DNA from 3 places in the Diaphorobacter ruginosibacter genome. Region 2 is predicted to be linked to each of the others. Evidence: predicted binding sites of a transcription regulator. Region 2 holds the regulator's gene; each other region holds the start of a gene.
The links. Region 2 encodes sigma-54, which starts transcription at its own class of promoters, with help from an activator protein. Its sites were predicted from a motif close to TGGCANGNAANCTGCTTT; they were not measured.

Region 1 (7,563 bases), 1.9 Mb from region 2:
CTGCTGCCGCTGTGGGACATGCTTTTCAGGACCGCCAACTTCGAGCTGCGCTACGACCCCACCGGCGTTGACGACCAGGTGAAACCGGGTCCGGACGGCAAGGTGCGAAACTATGGGGAAGGGTTCTGGTCACAGCAATGGCTAGGAATTCTCCGGCTGCTGGGCCGAGGCTGACCCCGGTCGGCTGCGGCAGAGGCTATTCTTGGAGCCATGCAGATGTCATCCTTGTTCGATTCCTTCTGGCGCGCGGCGGCTTACTGCCTGATTCCACGCGTCATTTTCCTGTCGCTGCTGCCGCTGGTGCTGATTGCCGTGATCTCCGGCATCGGCGGCTATTTCTTCTGGCATTCCGCGGTGGCCGCCACGGAGCAGTTCCTTGGCAATGCGACCTGGCTGGGAAGCCTGTGGACGTGGCTCTCCGGCATGGGCTGGGACAACGCGTCTGGCACGCTGGCGCCGCTCCTGGTGGTGCTGGCGGCCATTCCCGTGATCGTCCTGATCGCGCTGCTGTTGGTCGCGGTGCTCATGACTCCCGCCCTGGTCAACCTCGTGGCTGCTCGCCGTTTTCCCCTGCTGGTGCGCAAGAAGGGGGGCTCGATGGTGGCCAGCGTGGTCTGGTCCACCGTCTCGACGGTGGCCGCTCTGCTGGCTCTCGTCGTCTCGTCCCCGTTGTGGCTGGTTCCGCCGCTCATCCTGGTGCTGCCTCCGCTGATCTGGGGCTGGCTTACCTACCGCGTAATGAGCTTCGACGCGCTGGCCGAGCATGCCAGCAAGGAGGAGCGCAAGGAGCTCTTTGCACGCCATCGCTACAGCCTGCTGGGCATCGGCGTGGTCTGCGGGTTTCTGGGCGCAGCCCCGAGCCTCGTCTGGGCATCGGCCGTGGTGTTTGCCGCGGCCTTCCTGGTGCTGATCCCCGTTGCCATCTGGATCTATACGCTGGTCTTTGCATTCTCGTCGCTGTGGTTCACCCACTACTGCCTGGCGGCGCTGGAGCGCCTGCGCGGAGAGCGGAGCGAACTGGTGATCGATGCGCCAGCCAACCCGGTGCAGCCGGCCGTTGTCGACGCGACGCCGCCGGCCGCGCTCACCCCACCCGCGCACTCCGCATTGCCCGATGACTCATCGGACATCAAGCCGGGCAATAATTGAGCCTTTCAATTGGAACGGACACCCGTGACGCCTGCATTCGGACTCATCATCGTCGGCGACGAAATCCTCTCGGGAAAGCGTGCAGACAAGCACATGCCCAAGGTGATCGAACTGCTGGCCGCGCGCGGATTGTCCCTGTCCTACGCCCACTACGTGGGGGATGATCCCGCGCGCATCACCGCCGCTTTGCGCGAGGCATTCGCGAGCGGCGACGTGGTGTTCAGCTGCGGGGGCATCGGCGCCACGCCCGATGACCACACGCGCCAGTGTGCGGCGGCCGCGCTGGACCGGCCGCTGGCGCTGCATCCGCAGGCGGCAGAGCTGATCCGCGAGCGCATGCGCGACGTGGCACGCGAGGAGGGCAAGCCCTACGAGCCGGAGCGGGCGGACAACCTGCACCGCCTGAACATGGGCATGTTCCCCGAAGGCGCGCGGATCATTCCCAACCCCTACAACAAGATCGCCGGCTTCACCTGCGATGGCGCGAAGAGCGGCGGCATGGTGCATTTCGTACCAGGCTTTCCGGTGATGGCCTGGCCGATGATCGAGTGGGCGCTCGAGCACTACTGCGCAGAGTGGTTCCACCGCGAGCCCCAGACCGAACATTCGGTGGTCGTCTATCGGGCGATGGAATCCACGCTCACTCCGCTGATGGTGCAGGTCGAGGCGGCCTTCCCGGGCATCAAGGTGTTCAGCCTGCCGAGCGTGGACCATCCCGAACACGGGCGGCATATCGAGCTGGGTGTCAAGGGGGCCGCAGCCCTCGTGCCCGCAGCTTGGCGGATGCTGGTGGAGGCACTGCACAAAACCGGGGCGGAGTTAGGCCCCGAAATGGTGCGAAATCGATGATCTCGCCAAAAAAATGCAATATTGCACCAATATGGTGCAATGCATGGGCATGTGGAACGCCTGCGGATCGTGGCGACCCGTGCCGAACCCTTCTGGTGCAGATGGTGGGCCGATCTGGCACACATTCTGCTAATCAGGATTCTGTTATCAATACGCTCTCATTCCTTGGAGAAGATTAATGGCTAAGACCGTTGCAGACGTGATGAAGATGGTGGAAGAAAACGAAGTCAAGTTCGTTGACTTCCGCTTTACCGACACCCGCGGCAAAGAACAGCACGTGACCGTGCCCGTCTCGCATTTCGACGAAGACAAGTTCACTTCGGGCCACGCGTTCGACGGTTCTTCCGTTGCCGGCTGGAAGGGCATCGAAGCCTCGGACATGCAGCTCATGCCCGACCCGAACACGGCCAACATCGATCCCTTCTTCGAAGAAACCACGCTGTTCCTGCAGTGCGACGTGGTCGAGCCCTCCGACGGCAAGGCCTATGACCGCGATCCACGTTCGATTGCCAAGCGCGCTGAAGCCTATCTGAAGGCTTCCGGCCTCGGCGACACGGCCTACTTCGGTCCGGAGCCGGAATTCTTCATCTTCGACGGCGTGCGCTGGACGAACGAGCCCGGCAAGGTCGGCTTCGAGATCGAGGAATACGAAGCACCATGGAACACCGGCACCAAGTTCGACACCGGCAACCGCGGCCACCGTCCCACCACCAAGGGCGGCTACTTCCCGGTGCCTCCAGTCGACAGCACGCAGGACATGCGCGCCGAGATGTCGCTGATCATCGAATCCCTGGGCATTCCGGTCGAAGTGTTCCACCATGAAGTGGCTGGCGCTGGCCAGAACGAAATCGGTACCAAGTTCAGCACGCTGGTCGAGCGCGCCGACTGGACCCAGCAGATGAAGTACGTGATCTGGAACGTGGCCAACGCCTACGGCAAGACCGCGACCTTCATGCCCAAGCCCTACGCTGGCGACAACGGCTCCGGCATGCACGTGCACCAGTCCATCTGGAAGGACGGCAAGAACCTGTTCGCCGGCGACGGCTATGCAGGCCTCTCCGAGTTCGCCCTGTACTACATCGGCGGCATCATCAAGCACGCCCGTGCACTGAACGCCATCACGAACCCCGGCACCAACAGCTACAAGCGCCTGGTTCCCGGCTTCGAGGCACCGGTCAAGCTGGCCTACAGCTCGCGCAACCGCTCGGCATCGATCCGCATTCCTTACGTGGCGAACCCGAAGGGCCGCCGCATCGAGGCACGCTTCCCCGATCCACTGTCCAACCCCTACCTGTGCTTCTCGGCACTGATGATGGCGGGCCTGGACGGCGTGGAAAACAAGATCCATCCGGGCGAAGCCGCCACGAAGGACCTGTACCACCTGCCGCCGGAAGAGGACAAGCTGGTGCCGACCGTCTGCCACAGCCTCGACCAGGCCCTGGAGGCGCTGGACGCCGACCGTGGCTTCCTGACCAAGGGCGGCGTGTTCTCCGACTCCATGCTCGATGCCTACATCGACCTGAAGATGACCGAAGTGCAGCGCTTCCGCATGGCACCTCACCCGGTCGAGTACGACATGTACTACTCGCTGTAATCTCCTGCAACGAGTCAGCCGCGGACGGCGCCGGAACGTTGAATTCCGAAGGCGGCCTGCGGCGAGATGCAAAAAGGCGGCCTGCGGGCCGCTTTTTCAATGGGGCATGGGATGAGAAAAACATGCCTGGCGGCCACCATTTTTCCTTTGACGCAACGGTTCTGGAGGAACGATCGTGGCCTTTCGGGGTCATTGACTGGAGCTCTGTTATTGTCGGAAGGTTGCGATTGGCTACCGAAATGGAGATTCACGACCATTTGCCGGCCAAGCAGGGCTGACTGACGAATGTCGCGACTGTCGCGCGAGGAACCCATGAAAAAAACACTGACTGCTCTCTTCATCACTGTGGCTTTGCTGCCCACGGCCTGGTCGCAAGACCGCATCTACCGCTGTGGCAACGAGTACACGAACAACGCCTCGCAAGCCAAGGAGCGCGGCTGCAAGGTGGTGGAAGGGGGCAACGTCACCGTGCTGCAGGGCTCGCGCCCGGCCTCGGGCGGCGGCTCGGCCGCGCCGCGCGGTACATCCACATCCACATCTTCTTCCAGCTCCCCCTCCGGCGCACCCAAGGTGGACTCCGCCGACCAGAAGGCCCGTGACTCGGATGCGCGTGCCATTCTCGACGCCGAGCTGAAGAAGGCCCAGAACCGCTACGAGGACCTGAAGAAGGAATACAACGACGGCTTCCCGCAGAAGTCGGCATTGGAGATGCGCAACCCGCAGGGCTATGCGGAGCGCACCGCCGAGATCAAGGCCAATCTCACGCGTGCCGAGGCCGATGTGGAAGGCATCAAGCGCGAGCTCTCGCGGTTGAAATGAGGGAACACCCCCCTGAGGCGCTTCGCGCCTTCCCCCCTCTCTCGAATGGCTGCGCCATTCGGGAGGGGGGACGCAGCCGTCGCTGCGGGGCGGCCCTTGCTTGGCTGCCCTGGCCTGAGGCGCGACGGTTTTATAGGTCGCGCCCGGACCTGATCCCCCTGAGGCGCTTCGCGCCTTCCCTCCTCTCTCGAATGGCTGCGCCATTCGGGAGGGGGGACGCAGCCGTCGCTGCGGGGCAGCCCTTGCTCGGCTGCCCTGGCCTGGGGCGCGACGGTTTTATAGGTCGCGCCCGGACCTGACTCTCCCTGAGGCGCTTCGCGCCTTCCCCCCTCTCTCGAATGGCTGCGCCATTCGGGAGGGGGGACGCAGCCGTCGCTGCGGGGCGGCCCTTGCTTGGCTGCCCTGGCCTGAAGCATGCCCATTGCGTGGGCCGCGCCAGTTTCATAGGGGTGTGTGACATGGCAGATGACGCATTGATCTCCCCCGCTGGCTTTCTCGAGCAGCCATCCGTGCGGCACCGTCCGTCAACTGGCCATGGGAGCGGGCGCTACCAGACGCTTGATCTTGTCTCCACGCTGGTCGCAGTGCTTGGCGCCGACGGCTCGGTGTTGTTCGCCAATGCGGCGCTGGAGACCGCGCTCGGCCAGTCGCGGCGGACGCTCGAAGGCATCGACTTCTGCAGCTACTTCACCGATCCCGGCATCATGCGCAGTGCGCTGGCCGGTGCGCAGGGGCAGGACTTCGCGGCGCTGCGGTTCGAGTCGGGCCTGCGCCGCGTGCCGCAGGATCCGCTCCCCGTGCATGTGAATCTCTCGTGCGTGGAGCAGGGCGGCGACATCCTCGTGGAATGCTGGCCGCTGGAGGCACAGGCCCGCCAGGATCGCGAGGAACGGCTGCGCGAACAGGCGCTTGCCAACAAGGAACTGATCCGCAACCTGGCGCACGAGATCAAGAACCCGCTGGGCGGCATCCGCGGCGCGGCGCAGCTGCTGGAGATGGACCTTCCCTCGCCCGATCTGCAGGAGTACACCCAGGTCATCATCCACGAAGCCGACCGGCTGCAGAGCCTGGTCGACCGGCTGCTCGCTCCGCATCGCCATCCGCACCAGGTCGGCGACGTGAACATCCACGAGGTCTGCGAACGCGTGCGCTCCCTCGTGCTGGTCGAGTTTCCGCGAGGGCTCGAAATACGGCGGGACTACGACATCTCCATTCCTGAATTCCGCGGCGACCGCGAACAGCTCATCCAGGCGCTGCTCAACATCGTGCAGAACGCGGCGCAGGCCCTGACCGATCGCATCGCGGCGGGCGATGCGCAGATCACCCTGCGCACACGCGTCGCCCGGCAGGTAACATTTGGTCGTCAACGTTATCGGTTGGCATTGGATTTGCATGTGATCGACAACGGACCAGGCGTGCCGGAGACGATCAAGGAGCGAATCTTCTATCCTCTCGTCACCGGCAGGGATGGCGGTTCGGGCCTGGGGTTGACGCTTGCGCAGACGTTCGTGCAGCGCCATCACGGCCTGATCGAATGCGACAGTGCGCCAGGGCGCACCGACTTTCGCATCCTCATCCCGCTGCCTTGAGGTCCTTGGAAATCAACGGGGCTCCCGGGCCCCTTTCAACAAGGAAGAACACGCACATGAAGCCGATCTGGATAGTAGACGACGACCCCTCGATCCGCTTCGTCCTGGAGAAGGCGCTGGCCCGCGAGAACCTGCCCACGCGCAGCTTCTCGCACCCGCGCGAAGTGCTGGACGCCCTGGCCGACATTGCCGCCGGTGATTCCGAGCACAGCGGCCCGCAGGTGCTGGTGAGCGATATCCGCATGCCGGGAGGCTCGGGCCTGCAACTGCTCGAAAAGCTGCGCGAGCTGCAGCCGGGCCTGCCGGTCATCATCATGACGGCCTATTCCGATCTTGATTCGGCCGTGTCGGCGCTGCAGCGTGGCGCGTTCGAGTACCTGCCCAAGCCCTTCGACCTGCCCAAGGCCGTGGAACTGATCCGCCGCGCCGTCGAGGAAAGCCAGCGCGAGCAGGTGGCCGAAGACCGGCAGACCCATGCACCCGAGATCCTAGGACAGGCGCCGGCCATGCAGGACGTGTTCCGCGCCATCGGCCGCCTGAGCCAGAGTTCGGTGACCGTGCTGATCACGGGTGAATCGGGGTCGGGCAAGGAGCTGGTCGCGCGCGCGCTGCACAAGCACTCGCCCGTGGCGGGCGGCCCGTTCGTGGCCATCAACACGGCCGCCATTCCCAAGGACCTGCTCGAGAGCGAGCTCTTTGGCCATGAGCGCGGCGCATTCACCGGCGCGCAGGCGCAGCGCCGGGGGCGTTTCGAGCAGGCGGATGGCGGCACGCTGTTCCTCGACGAAATCGGCGACATGCCGTTCGACCTGCAGACGCGTCTGCTGCGCGTGCTGTCGGACGGCCATTTCTACCGCGTGGGCGGGCATGCGGCCGTCAAGTCGAACGTGCGCGTGATCGCGGCAACGCACCAGAATCTCGAGACCCGCGTCAAGGATGGCGCCTTCCGCGAAGACCTTTTCCACCGGCTGAACGTGATTCGTCTGCGCCTGCCCGCGCTGCGCGAGCGCAAGCAGGACGTGCCGGTGCTCACGCGCCATTTCCTGCAGCAGAGCGCGCGCCAGCTGGGCGTGGAGCCCAAGCGCATTTCCGAGGCGGCGCTGGCGCGGCTCGAGGCGTTCTCGTTCCCCGGCAACGTTCGCCAGCTCGAGAACATCTGCCACTGGCTCAGCGTGATGGCGCCAGCGCAGGTGATCTCCGTGCAGGACCTTCCGCCCGAGGTGCTCCAGGCTCCGGCCGTGCCCGCTTCTCCCGAGACGGTGCCCTCCGCGATGGCAGGCATGGGCATGGCACCACAGCAGGCTTTGCCGTCATCGATGGTGGAATTGCCCGAGGCGGCAAGCCCTGCCGCTGTGCCGTCCCAGCCCGGAGCACCCATGGTGGCTTCTGCATCCATGGACCACGCCCCGGCCCAGCCGCAGGCAGGCTGGGAGCAGAGTCTCGAGGCCGAGGCGCGCCACCTGCTGCGCGAGGGCCGTCCCGAGGTATGGGACATCCTCACGCGCCGCTTCGAGTCGCACCTGATCCGCACGGCGCTGCATGAAACGCACGGCCGCCGCATGG
Region 2 (7,563 bases):
GAGCCCGGCCTTCCAGAAGTGGGTGGACGCCATCGAGATCGCCGGCCCGGGCTTTCTGAACATCCGCCTCAAGCCCGCCGCCAAGCAGGAAGTGGTGCGCGAGGTGCTCACGCAGGGCGACCGGTTCGGCTTCCAGCCGCAGCGTGGCGAGAATGTCCTGGTCGAATTCGTCTCAGCCAATCCCACGGGGCCGCTGCACGTGGGCCACGGCCGCCAGGCCGCGATCGGCGACGCCATCAGCAACCTGTACTCCACCCAGGGCTGGAAGGTGCACCGCGAGTTCTACTACAACGACGCGGGCGTGCAGATCGACACCCTCACCAAGAGCACGCAGCTGCGCGCCAAGGGCTTCAAGCCGGGCGACGAGTGCTGGCCCACCGATGCCGAGAACCCGCTGGCCAAGAATTTCTACAACGGCGACTACATCGCCGACATCGCCCAGGCCTTCCTGAACAAGGAAACCGTCAAGGCCGACGACCGTGAATTCACCGCGAACGGGGATGTCGAGGACTACGACAACATCCGCAACTTCGCCGTCGCCTACCTGCGCAACGAGCAGGACAAGGACCTGCAGGCCTTCAACCTCCAGTTCGACGAGTACTACCTCGAATCGAGCCTGTACAAGAACGGCTATGTGGAAGACACCGTCAAGCGCTTGATCGCCAGCGGCCATACCTACGAGCAGGACGGCGCGCTGTGGCTCAAGTCCACGGACTACGGCGACGACAAGGACCGCGTGATGCGCAAGTCCGACGGCACGTACACCTATTTCCTGCCCGATGTGGCCTACCACATCCAGAAGTTCAAGCGTGGCTACGGCAAGGTCGTGAACATCCAGGGCACCGACCACCACGGCACGATCGCGCGCGTGCGCGCCGGCCTGCAGGCGGCCGACGTGGGTATTCCCCAGGGCTATCCCGACTACGTGCTGCACACCATGGTGCGCGTGGTGCGCAACGGCGAGGAAGTGAAGATCAGCAAGCGCGCCGGCTCGTACGTGACGCTGCGCGACCTGATCGAATGGACCAGCAAGGACGCCGTGCGCTTCTTCCTGCTGTCGCGCAAACCCGACACCGAGTACACGTTCGACGTGGATCTGGCCGTGGCGCAGAATAACGACAACCCGGTGTACTACGTGCAGTACGCCCATGCGCGCATCTGCTCGGTGCTGCGCGCCTGGGCAGAGCAGGGCGGTGCGGGCGTTCCAGCGCTCAGTGACGTGGATCTCGCGGCTCTCGAGGGACCGCAGGCCCAGGCGCTGATGCTGCTGCTCGCGAAGTATCCGGAAATGCTCACGGCCGCCGCCACCGGCAACGCGCCACATGACGTTACCTTTTACCTGCGCGATCTGGCGTCCGCCTATCACTCCTACTACGACGCAGAGCGTATCCTCGTGGATGACGAGAAGGTCAAGCTCGCACGCCTCGCGCTGGTCGCAGCGACCGCGCAGGTATTGCACAATGGCCTCGCCGTTCTGGGGGTCTCGGCTCCCGAGCGTATGTAACTTCGAGTGACTCCAACGGATCTATGAATCTTCACAAGCAACGCGGCGGCCTCATCCTGGGCCTTATTCTGGGCGTGCTCATCGGTCTGGCCGCGGCCCTGGCCGTTGCCGTCTATGTGACAAAGGTGCCCGTGCCGTTCCTGAACAAGAACGCGTCGCGGGGCGCCGACCAGGACGAGGCGGAAGCGCAGCGCAACAAGAACTGGGACCCCAACTCCAGCCTCTATGGCCGCAATCCGGCCAAGCCCGGCTCCACGCCGCAGGATGCGACCACGTCGCCGCCGGCGGTGACGGGCACGGTGACCCCGGCCCCCGCGCCGGTCGCGTCGGCGCCGGCACCCTCCACCACGACGGCCTCCGCTCCGCGTGGCACGGCGTCGTCGACCACCGCATCGCAGCAGCCCAAGCCCACCAGCAGCGACCCGCTGGGTGATCTGGCGCGCGCACGCGCCGCTGCGGCCCCTGCACCGGCGCCCGTGCCCACGACCAACGATCCGTTCGACTACTTCGTGCAGGCCGGCGCCTTCCGTTCACAGGCCGATGCAGATGCGCAGCGCGCCAAGCTGGCGATGCTGGGCTGGGAGGCCCGCGTGAGCGAGCGCGAGCAGAATGGCCGTACCGTGTTCCGGGTGCGAATCGGTCCGTTCAGCAAGCGTGACGATGCCGATTCGCTCAAGGGCAAGCTGGATGGGGCCGGGATCGAAACGGCACTGGTTCGCGTGCAGCGCTGAACTTTTTTGCCGTCCTTCGCTCACAATCCCAAGTTGCTACAAAAAAACTGAAGAGGAATGTTCATCTCATGAAACGCCGCGAGTTTTCCCTGTCCACCGCCTCGGCGGTCGCCGCTTCCGCCCTGACACTGCCCCTGTCGATGAACGCACAGGCCCAGGCCCGCGCTTTCAAGGAGGGCAAGGACTTCGTCAAGCTCAAGAAGCCCGTGGCGACCGATGCGCCCGCAGGCAAGGTCGAAGTCATCGAGTTCTTCTGGTACAGCTGCCCGCACTGCAATGCCTTCGAGCCGGCTTTCGAGGCCTGGGCGAAGAGCGCTCCTGCCAACATGGCGATCCGCCGCGTGCCGGTGGCCTTCAACGCGAGCTTCGTGCCCCAGCAGAAGCTGTATTTCGCGCTGGAAGCCATGAACCTCCTGCCGCAACTGCACACCAAGGTGTTCCATGCGGTGCACGTGGAGCGCCTGCCCCTGAACAAGGACGATGCCATTTTCGAGTGGATCGGCAAGCAGGGCGTGGACGTGGCGAAGTTCAAGGAAGCCTACAACTCGTTCAACACCGCCAACCTGCTGCGCAAGGCGGCCGCACTGCAGGAGGCCTACCAGGTCGAAGGCGTGCCATCGATGGGCGTGGCGGGCAAGTACTACACCGACGGCACCATGGCAGGCAACATGCAGAGCGTGCTGCAGGTCGTCGAGTACCTGGGATCGCTCAAGGCCTGATCGGATCGAACTCCTCGTCTCGCCACGGCTGAAGAACGCGTCCCCTGGGGCGCGTTTTTTTTGGTCCGGCGTGTCGGGGTGCACGATCTTTACCTTGTCCGCCTATCGTGGCGGGGTCGTTTCCATACCTTCTTGCCCGGGCTTCAGTACAATGGCCGAGCAAGATTCATGCCCTATGAAAAACAGACTCATCCCGTTATTTCTTGGCTGCCTGCTGGCCCTCGGCTCGGTGGCCTCCCATGCTGAAAAAGCCGACCGTGACAAGCCGATGAACATCGAGGCCGATGCACTGCGCCATGACGAGCTCAAGCAGATCAGCGTGTTCACGGGCAATGTGGTCATGACCAAGGGCACCATCGTGCTGCGCGGTGCGCAGCTGGAGGTGCGGCAGGACCCCGATGGCTTCCAGTTCGGCACGGTGACCGCTGCCGCCGGCAAGCGCGCATTCTTCCGACAAAAGCGTGATTCCGCTCCCGGTGCGCCGGACGAGTTCGTCGAGGGCGAGGGCGAAGTCATCGAATACGACGGCAAGGCCGACATCGTCAAGTTCATCCGCCGTGCCGAGCTGCGCCGCTACCGCGACACCACGCTGACCGACCAGGTCAATGGCGCACTGATCGTCTACAACAACATCACCGACGTGTTCACGGTGGATGGCGTCAAGAGCACCACGCCGGGCAATGCACAGGGTGGCACGCCTTCCGGGCGCGTGCGCATGACGCTCACGCCCAAGGAGAAACCGGCGGAAGGCGCGGCGTCCCAGCCCGCAAGGCCTGCACGCACGGGAGAAGCGCCCGCGTTGCGCTCGAGCCCCGAACTGAGCACGGGCGGCAGCAAGTGAGTAGTGGTGTCGACGTGTTGAACCCTGATTCCGCAGCAGCGCCCATGACGAGCAGCGTGGATGCGCACAGCCGCCTCGAGGCCCTGCATCTCGAGAAATCCTACGGCAGCCGCAAGGTGGTGAAGGACGTGTCCCTGTCGGTACGCAAGGGCGAGGTCGTGGGTCTGCTGGGCCCCAACGGCGCCGGCAAGACCACGTCGTTCTACATGATCGTGGGTCTCGTGCGCTCCGACGCCGGCGAGATCTACATCGATGGCCAGTCCGTGCAGGACCTGCCGATCCACAAGCGCTCGCGCCTGGGGCTGTCCTATCTGCCGCAGGAGGCATCGATCTTTCGCAAGCTCAACGTCGAAGACAACGTGCGTGCCGTGCTCGAGCTCCAGAAGGATGAGAACGGCCACGCGCTCTCGCGGGCGGTGATCGAGGAGCGCCTGACCATGCTGCTGCAGGAGCTGCGTGTGGACCACCTGCGCGAATCGCCTGCGCTGGCGCTCTCGGGCGGTGAGCGCCGCCGCGTCGAGATCGCCCGCGCCCTCGCGACACAGCCGCGCTTCATCCTGCTCGACGAGCCCTTTGCGGGTATCGACCCGATCGCGGTGATCGAGATCCAGCGCATCATCGGATTCCTGAAGGCGCGCGGCATCGGGGTGCTCATCACCGACCACAACGTGCGCGAGACGCTGGGTATCTGCGATCACGCATTCATCATCAGCGACGGCCATGTGCTTGCCCAGGGCACGCCCTCGGAGATCGTGGACAACGCCGATGTGCGCCGGGTCTACCTCGGCGAACATTTCCGCATGTGAGTGCCATGGGTGACGACCTGAGGGGACGCTTCATCGCGAGACAGGACTGCGGGCAATGAAACCGGGACTGTCGCTCCGCGTATCGCAACATCTGGCGCTCACGCCGCAACTGCAGCAGTCGATCAAGCTGCTGCAGCTCTCCACGCTGGAGCTCGACCAGGAGGTCGAGCAGATGCTGGATGACAACCCGTTCCTGGAGCGCGAAACCGATACCGCCACCCGCGAGGAGTTCGGGCTCGACAGCGCGGACACGCCGGCAAGCGGCGAAGAGGCGGAGTTCTCCCTGCATGCCGCAGGCTCCACCACGGCCTCGGCAGGCGCCGACGAGCCAGGTTCCGCAGCCGATGCAGACCCGCCGGCGGCCCAGACCGAGAGCGTCGACTGGGATGGCGACGGCACGGTCGATGTCCAGCCGGATGATGGCGAGTGGGGGGGCGATGCTCCCGCGCGCACCCATACGAGCGGGTCCGGCGAGGATGAAGTGGACGCCATCGATCTTGCGCGTGCACATGAGTCGCTCACCGACCACCTGCACCGGCAGGCACTCTCGCTGCATCTGTCGGAGATCGACAGTGCCGCCGTGCGCTTCCTAATTGAATCGCTGAACGACGATGGCTACCTGGAGGAATCGCTTGCCGAACTGGCGATTGCCCTGGCAGGCAACGATGCGCCCACCGAGGAGCTCGAAGAGCTCGTGCATCGCTTCACCGTGGCGCTGCGCCTGCTGCAGAGCCTCGAGCCAGCGGGCGTCGGCGCGCGCAACCTGGGTGAATGCCTCACGCTGCAGTTGCACGGCATGAACCAGGACGAGGAGGGCGATCCGGCGATCATCGCCGTGGCGCTCGACATCTGCCGCGATTCGCTGGACCTGCTGGCGCGCCGCGACGTCAAGCGCCTCACGCAGGCCTGTGGCGCCGGTGAGGAGAACACGCGCGCGGCCATGAACCTGATTGCGCGCCTGGAACCTCGCCCGGGGCGGCGCTTTGCCGATGTCCAGCGCCAGATCATCGTGCCCGACGTGATCGTCAAGAACGTGGGGCGCGGCGCGCAGATGCGGTTCACGGTGCAGCTCAACGCGGATGTGATGCCGCGCCTGCGCGTGCATGACGTCTACGCCAACGCCCTGCGCGGCCAGCGCGGCAACGAGGCCCATGCGGGCCTGCAGCAGCGGCTGCAGGAGGCGCGCTGGTTCATCAAGAACGTGCAGCAGCGCTTCGACACCATCCTGCGCGTGTCCACGGCCATCGTCGAGCGCCAGAAGAATTTCTTCGTGCACGGCGAACTGGCCATGCGTCCACTGGTGCTGCGCGACATCGCGGACGAGCTGGGCCTGCATGAGTCCACCATCAGCCGCGTGACGACGGCCAAGTACATGTCCACGCCCCAGGGGACCTTCGAGCTCAAGTACTTCTTCGGATCGGGCCTGGGAACCGAGACGGGCGGCAGCGCGTCGAGCACGGCCGTGAAGGCGTTGATCAAGCAGCTGCTGAGCTCCGAAAACCCGAAGAAGCCGCTGTCGGACAGCAAGATCGCGGACATGCTGGCGGAGCAGGGCATCGAGTGCGCCCGCCGCACCGTGGCCAAGTACCGCGAGGCGCTGAAGATTCCCCCGGCCAATCTGCGCAAGGCGGTGTGAGGGCAGCGGCCCATGAACGCGCCAAGGGTTTTCATGGGTAAGAAACGTCGTTTTTTGTCTGCTCTGCTTTCAATTTCACCCGAATGAGGTATTGCCAGCACCGGCCGAAATCGTGACCATTGGTGCATTGCGAACTGCACCCCGCTTCCGGCTGGCGGTGCAGCACATCTCGAGGGGCATTCCGGTGGAGTGCAAAGGGGAAGCGCAGCGGCCGCACCGGCCCGGACGATGGATGTCCTCGTCGGCGGTGCCTGGTGCAAGGAAAAAGGCCGCCAAGACGACGCCGGCACATGTGGGCCCTCAGCCCTGCACGCAGCGGTGCAGGACATGGACACATGTGCCAGGCGGGCGTCGCTGCCGCGCAATGTCAGAATGCAGCGCTTTCGAGTTCTCTTCTTGAACGCCCTTCCGAACTCTCTTCCGAACCCCCTTCACTCGCCCATGGCACGCATCGTCTTCGAACTTCCAGCGCATTTCGCCTTCAGCACCGAGGTGCAGATCTACATCAGCCATGTGAACCAGGGTGGTCATCTCGACAATGCACAGCTGTTGAGCCTGGTGTCGGAGGCGCGCCTGCGCTTCTTCCAGGCCATCGGGTTTCCCGCGGAGGATGACCCGGACACCACCATCGTGGTGGGCGACATCGTCGCGCAATACAAGTCGGAAGGCTTTCACGGCGAGGTGATGTGCATCCGGATGACGCCTGCGGATTTCAACCGCTACGGCTTTGACCTGGTGTTCAGCGTCACCGAGAAATCCCAGGGCCGCGAGGTTGCGCGCGGCAAGACCGGCATCGTCTTCGTGAGCCGGACGGACCGCAAGGTGGTGCCGGTTCCCGGCGCCGTCCTGGAGCGGCTGCAGGCCATGCAGCAGATCGGCTGAAACGTTTTCTTGCGTATGAAAATCGATGGCAGGCCGCTTCTGGCATAGTTCCGGCATTCAAATTTCATAATAAGAAAAACAAAAGGAAACAGAATCCTTACATGTTTCCTCCTAACATGTGCCGAACCGACAGAGTGCGGCCTCGCAGGATGGGGCCGATTTCCGCATCATCTTTTGCGGCTGCGGCCAGCGGGTGACGCGCCCGTCTTCCTGGAAGCAACGTGTCGCCTGTGGTCGCCGCGTGCGGGAGGCGACACATGCAGAAGGCGTTCGAGCACTCGTGCAAGCACTGTCTCTATGCGGCGCTCGCCGCATGCCTTGCACCAGGCAGTGGTGCAGCGGCACGTGAACTGGTTTCCGTCGACGCGCTGATGGCGGCGCCCCCGCGGGCAAGTTCCCTTGGCAAGGACGGTGTGGCCCTGCCTGCGGAGGTGCAGCAGATCA
Region 3 (7,563 bases), 930 kb from region 2:
GGGCCGGGCGTGCAGGTGGTCGCGAAGGTTCCGGTGGCCGGGCCGGTGCCGCCGCCGATCATGGTGGTCACCCCGCTTGCGAGGGCTTCCTCGATCTGCTGCGGCGCGATGAAGTGGATGTGCGAGTCGATGCCGCCCGCGGTGACGATGCAGCCCTCGCAGCTGATGATCTCCGTGCCGGGCCCGATGATGATGTCGACCCCGGGCTGGGTGTCGGGGTTGCCGGCCTTGCCGATGGCCGCGATGCGGCCGGCTTTCAGGCCGATGTCGGCCTTGACGATGCCCCAGTGGTCCAGGATCAGGGCATTGGTGAGGACGGTGTCCATCGCGCCCTGCGCACGCGTCCTCTGGCTCTGGGCCATGCCGTCGCGGATGGTCTTGCCGCCGCCGAACTTGACTTCCTCGCCGTAGCCTCCGGCCCGCAAGGTGTAGTCCTGCTCGACTTCGATGAGGAGGGCCGTGTCGGCCAGCCTCACGCGATCACCCACGGTGGGGCCGTAGGTCTCGGCGTAGGCCTGTCTGTCGATGCGTGCCATGCTGCTGGTCCTGCCGTGCTGTGTCATGGAAGGCGCCCCATGACCTGGGCCCTGAAGCCGTAGATGGTTCTTTCGCCCGCGATGTCCACCAGCTCCACGGTGCGCTGCTGGCCCGGCTCGAAGCGCACGGCCATGCCGCTCGCGATGTTCAGGCGCCTGCCTTGGGCAGCGGCGCGGTCGAAATCGAGGCCCGCGTTGGTTTCCGCGAAGTGGTAGTGGGAGCCGACCTGGATGGGACGGTCGCTGGCGTTTTTCACGACCAGCGTCAGGACGTCACGGCCAGCGTTGAGTTCGTGTTGGCCTTCGTCTACAAGCAGTTCACCGGGGATCATGGCGTTCCTTTCTTCCTGCATCCATTCAGGCAAGGCGGCTCAGCATGAAGACCCCGAGCACTGCCGTGGCCGCGCCACCCGCGCGTGCCACCCATGCGTGGCGCCGCTGCACGGCCTTGCCGAGGGCCATGCCGCCCAGGTGCAGGGTGGCGGAGCCCAGCGCCATGCCGGCCAGCGCCGCAGCCCCCATGAGGGCCGTATCGGCCGACAGTTCCGCGCCATGGGCCGCACCGTGGAAGAAGGCGAACACGCCCGCGAGCGAGGCGGCAACACCCCAGGCCATGCGCTTCTGCGTGGCGACGAGCAGGCCCAGCACCAGCACCGAGGCCGCGATCATGGGCTCGACGCCGGGCACGGAGAGACCTGCAAATCCGGCAAGGCAGCCCGCCACCAGCAGCGCCACGAAGGCGAGCGGCGCACGCCATGCGGGGCGCACGGTGAGCGCGCTCCACACGCCCACCGCCACCATCGCGGCGAGGTGATCCGCTCCCGTGAACGGATGGGCAAAGGCCTGCACGAAGCTGTCCAGCACACCGTGGCCGTGCGCGTGGGTGCCGACGTGGGCAAGGGCTGTCAGGGGCGTGGCTGCAACTACGCCTGCGAGCGCGCCGGCGATGAGGGGGAATGACTTCTTGATGGGCATGGCTGTGTCCGGTCCGGTGGGGCGTGGTGTCGTGTGGGTTCAGACGATGGGTTGGTGCACGGTGACGAGCTTGGTGCCGTCGGGAAAGGTGGCCTCGACCTGGATGTCGGGGATCATCTCGGCGATGCCATCCATCACATCGCCCCGCGCGAGGATGGTGCGGCCCTCGCTCATGAGCTGCGCCACGGTCTTGCCGTCGCGCGCCCCCTCCATCACCGCCGCGCTGATGAAGGCCACGGCCTCGGGGTAATTGAGCTTGAGGCCGCGCGCCCGGCGGCGTTCGGCCAGCAGCGCCGCCGTGAAGATCAGCAGCTTGTCCTTTTCGCGTGGCGTGAGTTCCATGGTGCGGTCGTTCCTGAGGATGTCCGTTGAAAGGAATGGGTCCCATGGCGATGCAAGAAACAGGCCACATCTTGGTGAACGCACGGCACCAAATGCGGGCCCATGGGCGGAAAGCTCCGCGAGGGGTGCGCAATCTGGTGCGGCCGCCCCGCGCTGCGCCGCCATGGTGCATCTCGATTCCCTTGTGGACGGGAACCGCACCACAACCGCTCCGCCACGGGACACGCCATGCACCCAACGAGGGCAACCGACGTGCGTTGCGCCGCCTTTCAGCGCGTCCGATGGACTGGCACAGCAATTGCGTTGGCCCTTGCACGGTCGCTTGGACCGGTCAATTCTTACTCTTACTGGAGTGGTGCAATGAACCGTCGCGGAACACTTACAACGCTGGCTGCCTCGCTGGCTCTGGGCCTTGGACTCTCGGCAACCGTGCATGCGCAGGACACCATCAAGGTGGGCGTGCTGCACAGTCTCTCGGGCACCATGGCGATTTCGGAGACCGTGCTCAAGGACACGGTGCTCATGGCCATCGACGACATCAATGCCAAGGGTGGCGTGCTCGGCAAGAAGCTCGAACCCGTGGTGGTCGATCCGGCCTCCAACTGGCCGCTGTTTGCCGAGAAGGCCAAGCAGCTGATCACCCAGGACAAGGTGGCCGTCGTGTTTGGCTGCTGGACCAGCGTGTCGCGCAAGTCGGTGCTGCCCGTGTTCGAGCAGAACAACGGCCTGCTGTTCTACCCCGTGCAGTACGAGGGCGAGGAACTGTCCAAGAACGTGTTCTACACGGGCGCCGCCCCCAACCAGCAGGCCATTCCTGCGGTGGAGTACCTGATGAGCAAGGAAGGCGGCGGTGCCAAGCGCTTCGTGCTGCTGGGCACGGACTATGTGTACCCGCGCACCACCAACAAGATCCTGCGCGCGTTCCTCAAGTCCAAGGGCGTGAAGGAATCCGACATCATGGAGACCTATACCCCGTTCGGCCACAGCGACTACCAGACCATCGTCTCGGACATCAAGAAGTTCTCCACAGGGGGCAAGACGGCGGTGATCTCTACGATCAACGGTGACTCGAACGTGCCCTTCTACAAGGAGCTCGGCAACGCCGGCCTGAAGGCCAAGGACGTTCCGGTCGTGGCATTCAGCGTAGGCGAGGAAGAGCTGCGCGGCGTGGACACCAAGCCGCTCGTGGGCCACCTGGCCGCATGGAACTACTTCATGAGCGTGAAGAACCCGACCAACACCGCGTTCATCAAGCAGTGGAGCGACTACGCCAAGGCCAAGGCCATCCCCGGACACAAGGACAAGCCTCTCACCAACGACCCGATGGAAGCCACCTGGGTCGGCATCCACATGTGGAAGCAGGCCGTCGAGAAGGCCAAGAGCACCGACGTGGACAAGGTGATCGCCGCGATGGCCGGGCAGACCTTCACGGCTCCCGATGGCTTCACCGTGAAGATGGACGAGAAGAACCACCACCTGCACAAGCCGGTGATGGTGGGCGAAATCAAGGCCGACGGCCAGTTCAACGTGGTGTGGAAGACCAAGGGCCCCGTGAAGGCCCAGCCATGGAGTCCCTTCATCGAAGGCAATGACAAGAAGAAGGACGAGCCGGACGGCAAGTCCGCTCTCTGATGGAGAGACACGGCGCCCGGGCCGGCCCGGGCGCAAGAGACCACCGCATCCGGACCGGGATACGATCATGACAGGCATATTCGGCATTCAATTGATTCCTCGCATGCGGGCGACGGCGGCAGCCCTTTCCCTGCTCGCCAGCTTCGGCGCCCATGCGCTCACCGCCGATCAGGCCTTCCGGATGGCAGGTGCCGAAGAAGCAGAACAGCGCGCCGCGGCCATCACGCAGGCCGTGCAGGCGCAGGCCTCGCAAGTGCCCGATGCACGGCTCGGCATCTTTCTCAAGGCCTTGGCCGACGATGCGGTGAAGACCGCGGGCGGCAAGGCCTACATCGTCGGGACGGACGACAAGGCGGTCGATGCCGCGACCGGCGCCCCCGCCACGCTGCCCGCCGATGCCGAGGATGTCGTCAACAACAACTACCTGCGCGGCGTGATCGACATTGCGCAGGCTGCGCTCGCGCTCTCCGGCCCGGATGTGGGCGAGCGCCGCACGGCGGCAGCCCGGCTCGCGGCGGAGCCCGATGCGTCGCGCATCGAACTCATCGACAAGGCACTCGCCAACGAACAGGACGATGGCGTGAAGGCGCTGCTCGAACGCGCCAAGGCGGCGAGCCTGCTCGCCAGCGATGTCCGCGACCAGCGCATGCAGGCCGTGGGCGTGCTGGCGCGGGACAGGACGCCCGAGACCCAACTGCTGCTCAACCAGCGCCTCGCCGACGAACAGGACCCTGCCGTCAGGAAGGTACTCCAGCGCGCGCTGGCAGAGATTGCCGACAACCTCGCCTGGGGCGAGCGGCTGGGCGAGATCTTCAGCGGCATCAGCCTGGGCTCGGTGCTGCTGCTGGCCGCGCTGGGACTTGCCATCACCTACGGGCTGATGGGCGTGATCAACATGGCGCACGGCGAGCTGATCATGATCGGCGCCTATGCGACCTACATGGTGCAGGTCGCATTCCAGCGTTTCCTGCCCGAGGCCCTGTTCGGCTGGTACCTGGTGCTGGCGATTCCGGTGGCCTTCCTCGCATCGGCGCTCGTCGGCGCGATGCTCGAGCGCGGCGTGATCCGCTTCCTGTATGGCCGCCCTCTCGAAACGCTGCTGGCCACCTTCGGCATCAGCCTGGTGCTGCAGCAGACCGTGCGCAGCCTGTTCGGCGCGCAGAACGTGGGGGTGGAAAACCCTTCGTGGATGAGTGGCGGCCTCGCGCTGCTGCCCAATCTGACGCTGCCATGGAACCGGATCTGCATCGTGATCTTCGCCTTCCTCGTGCTGGGCGGCGTCGCCTTCATGATTGCACGCACGCGCCTGGGCCTGTTCGTGCGCGGCGTCACGCAGAACCGTGCGATGGCTTCCTGCGTGGGGGTGAACACCGCACGCACCGACACCTACGCGTTCGCGCTCGGCTCGGGCATCGCCGGCCTCGCGGGCTGCGCGCTGAGCCAGATCGGCAATGTCGGTCCGGACCTCGGCCAGAACTACATCGTCGATTCGTTCCTCGTCGTGGTGCTCGGCGGTGTCGGCCAGCTCGCGGGCACGGTGTATGCAGCGCTCGGCCTCGGCGTGCTCGGCAAGCTGCTGGAAGGCTGGACCGGAGCGGTACTGGCCAAGATCGCCGTGCTGCTCTTCATCGTGATCTTCATTCAAAAGCGCCCGCAAGGCATCTTCGCCTTGAAGGGCCGTAGCGCGGAGGCCTGAACCCATGGCAACGACCCATCCCACCCTCGAACTGCCCCGGCCCGCCCCCTTGCTCGGCAAGGGCGGCTGGACGATGTTCCTGGTCGCCTTCATCGGCATCGCGGCCATCGCACCGGCGCTCAACCTCATGGTGCCCGAGGGCCACTGGCTGCATCTGTCGGACTACATGATCGGCCTGCTCGGCAAGTTCATGTGCTATGCGATCTGCGCGCTCGCAATCGACCTCATCTGGGGCTACACCGGCATCCTGAGCCTGGGCCATGGCCTGTTCTTCGCCCTTGGCGGCTATGTGATGGGCATGTACCTGATGCGCGAGGCCTCGGGCCCCGATGCGCTGCCGCCCTTCATGGTGTTCCTGGACTGGAAGGAGCTGCCATGGCAATGGTCGCTCTCGGGCAGCTTCGCCCTGACCGTGCTGCTGGTGTTCCTCGTGCCCGGCCTGCTCGCGGGCCTGTTCGGCTACTTTGCGTTCCGCTCGCGCATCAAGGGTGTGTACTTCTCGATCATCACGCAGGCACTGACCTATGCCGCGATGCTGCTGTTCTTCCGCAACGAGACAGGCTTTGGCGGCAACAACGGCTTCACCGGATTCAAGACGATCCTGGGCTTCTCGCTGAACACGCCACGGATGCATGTGCTGCTGTTCGCGCTGTCCGGCATCGCCCTGCTGGGCTGCTACCTGCTCTCGCGCTGGCTCATGCAGAGCAAGTTCGGCCGCGTGCTGCAGGCCGTGCGCGATGCCGAATCGCGCACCATGTTCTGCGGCTACAACCCGCTGTCGTACAAGCTCACGATCTGGGTGATCTCGGCCATGATGTGCGGACTCGCCGGCGCGCTCTACGTGCCGCAGGTGGGCATCATCAACCCGAGCGAGATGAGTGTCGGCAACTCGATCGAGATGGCGGTATGGACGGCCGTCGGCGGCCGCGCCTCGCTGATCGGCCCGATCATCGGCGCGTTCGCCGTCAACGGCGGCAAGAGCTGGCTGACCATGGCCGCGCCCGAGTACTGGCTGTACGTGCTGGGCCTGCTGTTCATCGCGGTCACGCTGTTCATGCCCGGCGGCATCGTCGGCCTCGCACGCCAGTGGCGCGAACACCGCGCGGCGCGCCGTGGCAAGGCGGAAGCGAACATGGCCGCTGCCGGGAGGCCATCGGCTGCCTCGCCCTCCTCGTCCATCATCGCCAAGGGAGCACGCGCATGACACCCGATCTCATGGAGGCGGGCGCGGAGCGCATCAGCCACCGGCACACCCTGGAGGATGCGGCAGGAGCGACCGAATCCGGCGGCCGCGTGGCCAGCACCGCACGGCCCGTGCTGCCCGGCGAGGTGGACGTGACGCACGGGCGCATCCTCTATCTCGAGGACGTGCATGTGAGCTTCGACGGCTTCAAGGCCATCAATGGCCTGAATCTCGACATCGCACCGGGCGAGCTGCGCTGCATCATCGGCCCCAACGGCGCCGGGAAGACCACGATGATGGACATCATCACCGGCAAGACCCGTCCCGACAAGGGCACCGTGTATTTCGGATCGACCATCGACCTGCTGCGCTACAACGAGCCCCAGATTGCCGCCATGGGCATTGGCCGCAAGTTCCAGAAGCCCACCGTGTTCGAGCAGCTCTCGGTCTTCGAGAACCTGGAGCTTGCGCTCAAGACCCACAAGGGCGTGGCGCAGTCGATGAACTTCAAGCTCAATGGAGCGCAGCGCGACCGCATCGCCGAGGTACTGCACACCATCCACCTCGCGGGCAGCGTCACGCGCCAGGCGGGCCTGCTGAGCCACGGCCAGAAGCAGTGGCTCGAGATCGGCATGCTGCTCGTGCAGGAGCCCCGGCTGCTGCTGCTCGACGAGCCCGTGGCCGGCATGACGGACGAGGAGACCGTGCGCACGGCCGAACTGTTCCTGAGCCTCAAGGGCAGGCACTCGCTGATGGTGGTGGAACACGACATGTCGTTCATCGACACCATCTCCGAGAAGGTGACGGTGCTCTGCGACGGATCGGTGCTCGCCGAAGGCACGCTGGCACAGGTGCAGGCCGACGAGCGCGTGATCGAGGTCTATCTGGGACGGTAAGGAGGAAAGCGCGATGCTGAAGATTCAAAACCTGCACCAGTTCTATGGTGGCTCGCACATCCTGCGCGACGTGAACCTCAAGGCCGAGAAGGGCAAGATCACCGTGCTTCTGGGCCGCAATGGCGTCGGCAAGACCACGCTGCTCAAAAGCCTGATGGGCCTCGTTCCGATCAGGAGCGGCAGGATCGAATGGCAGGGGGCGGACATCTCGCGCCGCGCGCCATACGACCGCGCGCGCAGCGGCATGGGCTATGTGCCGCAGGGCCGCGAGATCTTCTCGCGCCTGTCGGTGGAGGACAACCT

Region 1: the regulator sigma-54 is predicted to act here: its motif matches at 2,114-2,131, upstream of glnA (type I glutamate--ammonia ligase).
Region 3: the regulator sigma-54 is predicted to act here: its motif matches at 1,903-1,920, upstream of H9K76_RS20615 (urease subunit gamma).

Annotation. Positions count from the first base shown of each region.
Region 1 is NZ_CP060714.1:3,625,542-3,633,104, reverse strand. It holds gene H9K76_RS16540 (sterol desaturase family protein) at 1-174, shown strand, start outside; gene H9K76_RS16535 (EI24 domain-containing protein) at 217-1,149, shown strand; gene H9K76_RS16530 (competence/damage-inducible protein A) at 1,174-1,998, shown strand; gene glnA (type I glutamate--ammonia ligase) at 2,177-3,592, shown strand; gene H9K76_RS16520 (hypothetical protein) at 3,905-4,411, shown strand; gene glnL (nitrogen regulation protein NR(II)) at 4,870-6,000, shown strand; gene ntrC (nitrogen regulation protein NR(I)) at 6,057-7,563, shown strand, end outside.
Region 2 is NZ_CP060714.1:318,918-326,480, forward strand. It holds gene argS (arginine--tRNA ligase) at 1-1,504, shown strand, start outside; gene H9K76_RS01535 (SPOR domain-containing protein) at 1,528-2,235, shown strand; gene H9K76_RS01540 (thiol:disulfide interchange protein DsbA/DsbL) at 2,304-2,954, shown strand; gene lptA (lipopolysaccharide transport periplasmic protein LptA) at 3,130-3,795, shown strand; gene lptB (LPS export ABC transporter ATP-binding protein) at 3,840-4,601, shown strand; gene H9K76_RS01555 (RNA polymerase factor sigma-54) at 4,657-6,237, shown strand; gene H9K76_RS01560 (acyl-CoA thioesterase) at 6,679-7,119, shown strand; gene H9K76_RS01565 (IPTL-CTERM sorting domain-containing protein) at 7,377-7,563, shown strand, end outside.
Region 3 is NZ_CP060714.1:4,560,416-4,567,978, reverse strand. It holds gene ureC (urease subunit alpha) at 1-536, opposite strand, end outside; gene H9K76_RS20625 (urease subunit beta) at 560-868, opposite strand; gene H9K76_RS20620 (HupE/UreJ family protein) at 894-1,511, opposite strand; gene H9K76_RS20615 (urease subunit gamma) at 1,551-1,853, opposite strand; gene urtA (urea ABC transporter substrate-binding protein) at 2,214-3,485, shown strand; gene urtB (urea ABC transporter permease subunit UrtB) at 3,589-5,181, shown strand; gene urtC (urea ABC transporter permease subunit UrtC) at 5,186-6,385, shown strand; gene urtD (urea ABC transporter ATP-binding protein UrtD) at 6,382-7,260, shown strand; gene urtE (urea ABC transporter ATP-binding subunit UrtE) at 7,274-7,563, shown strand, end outside.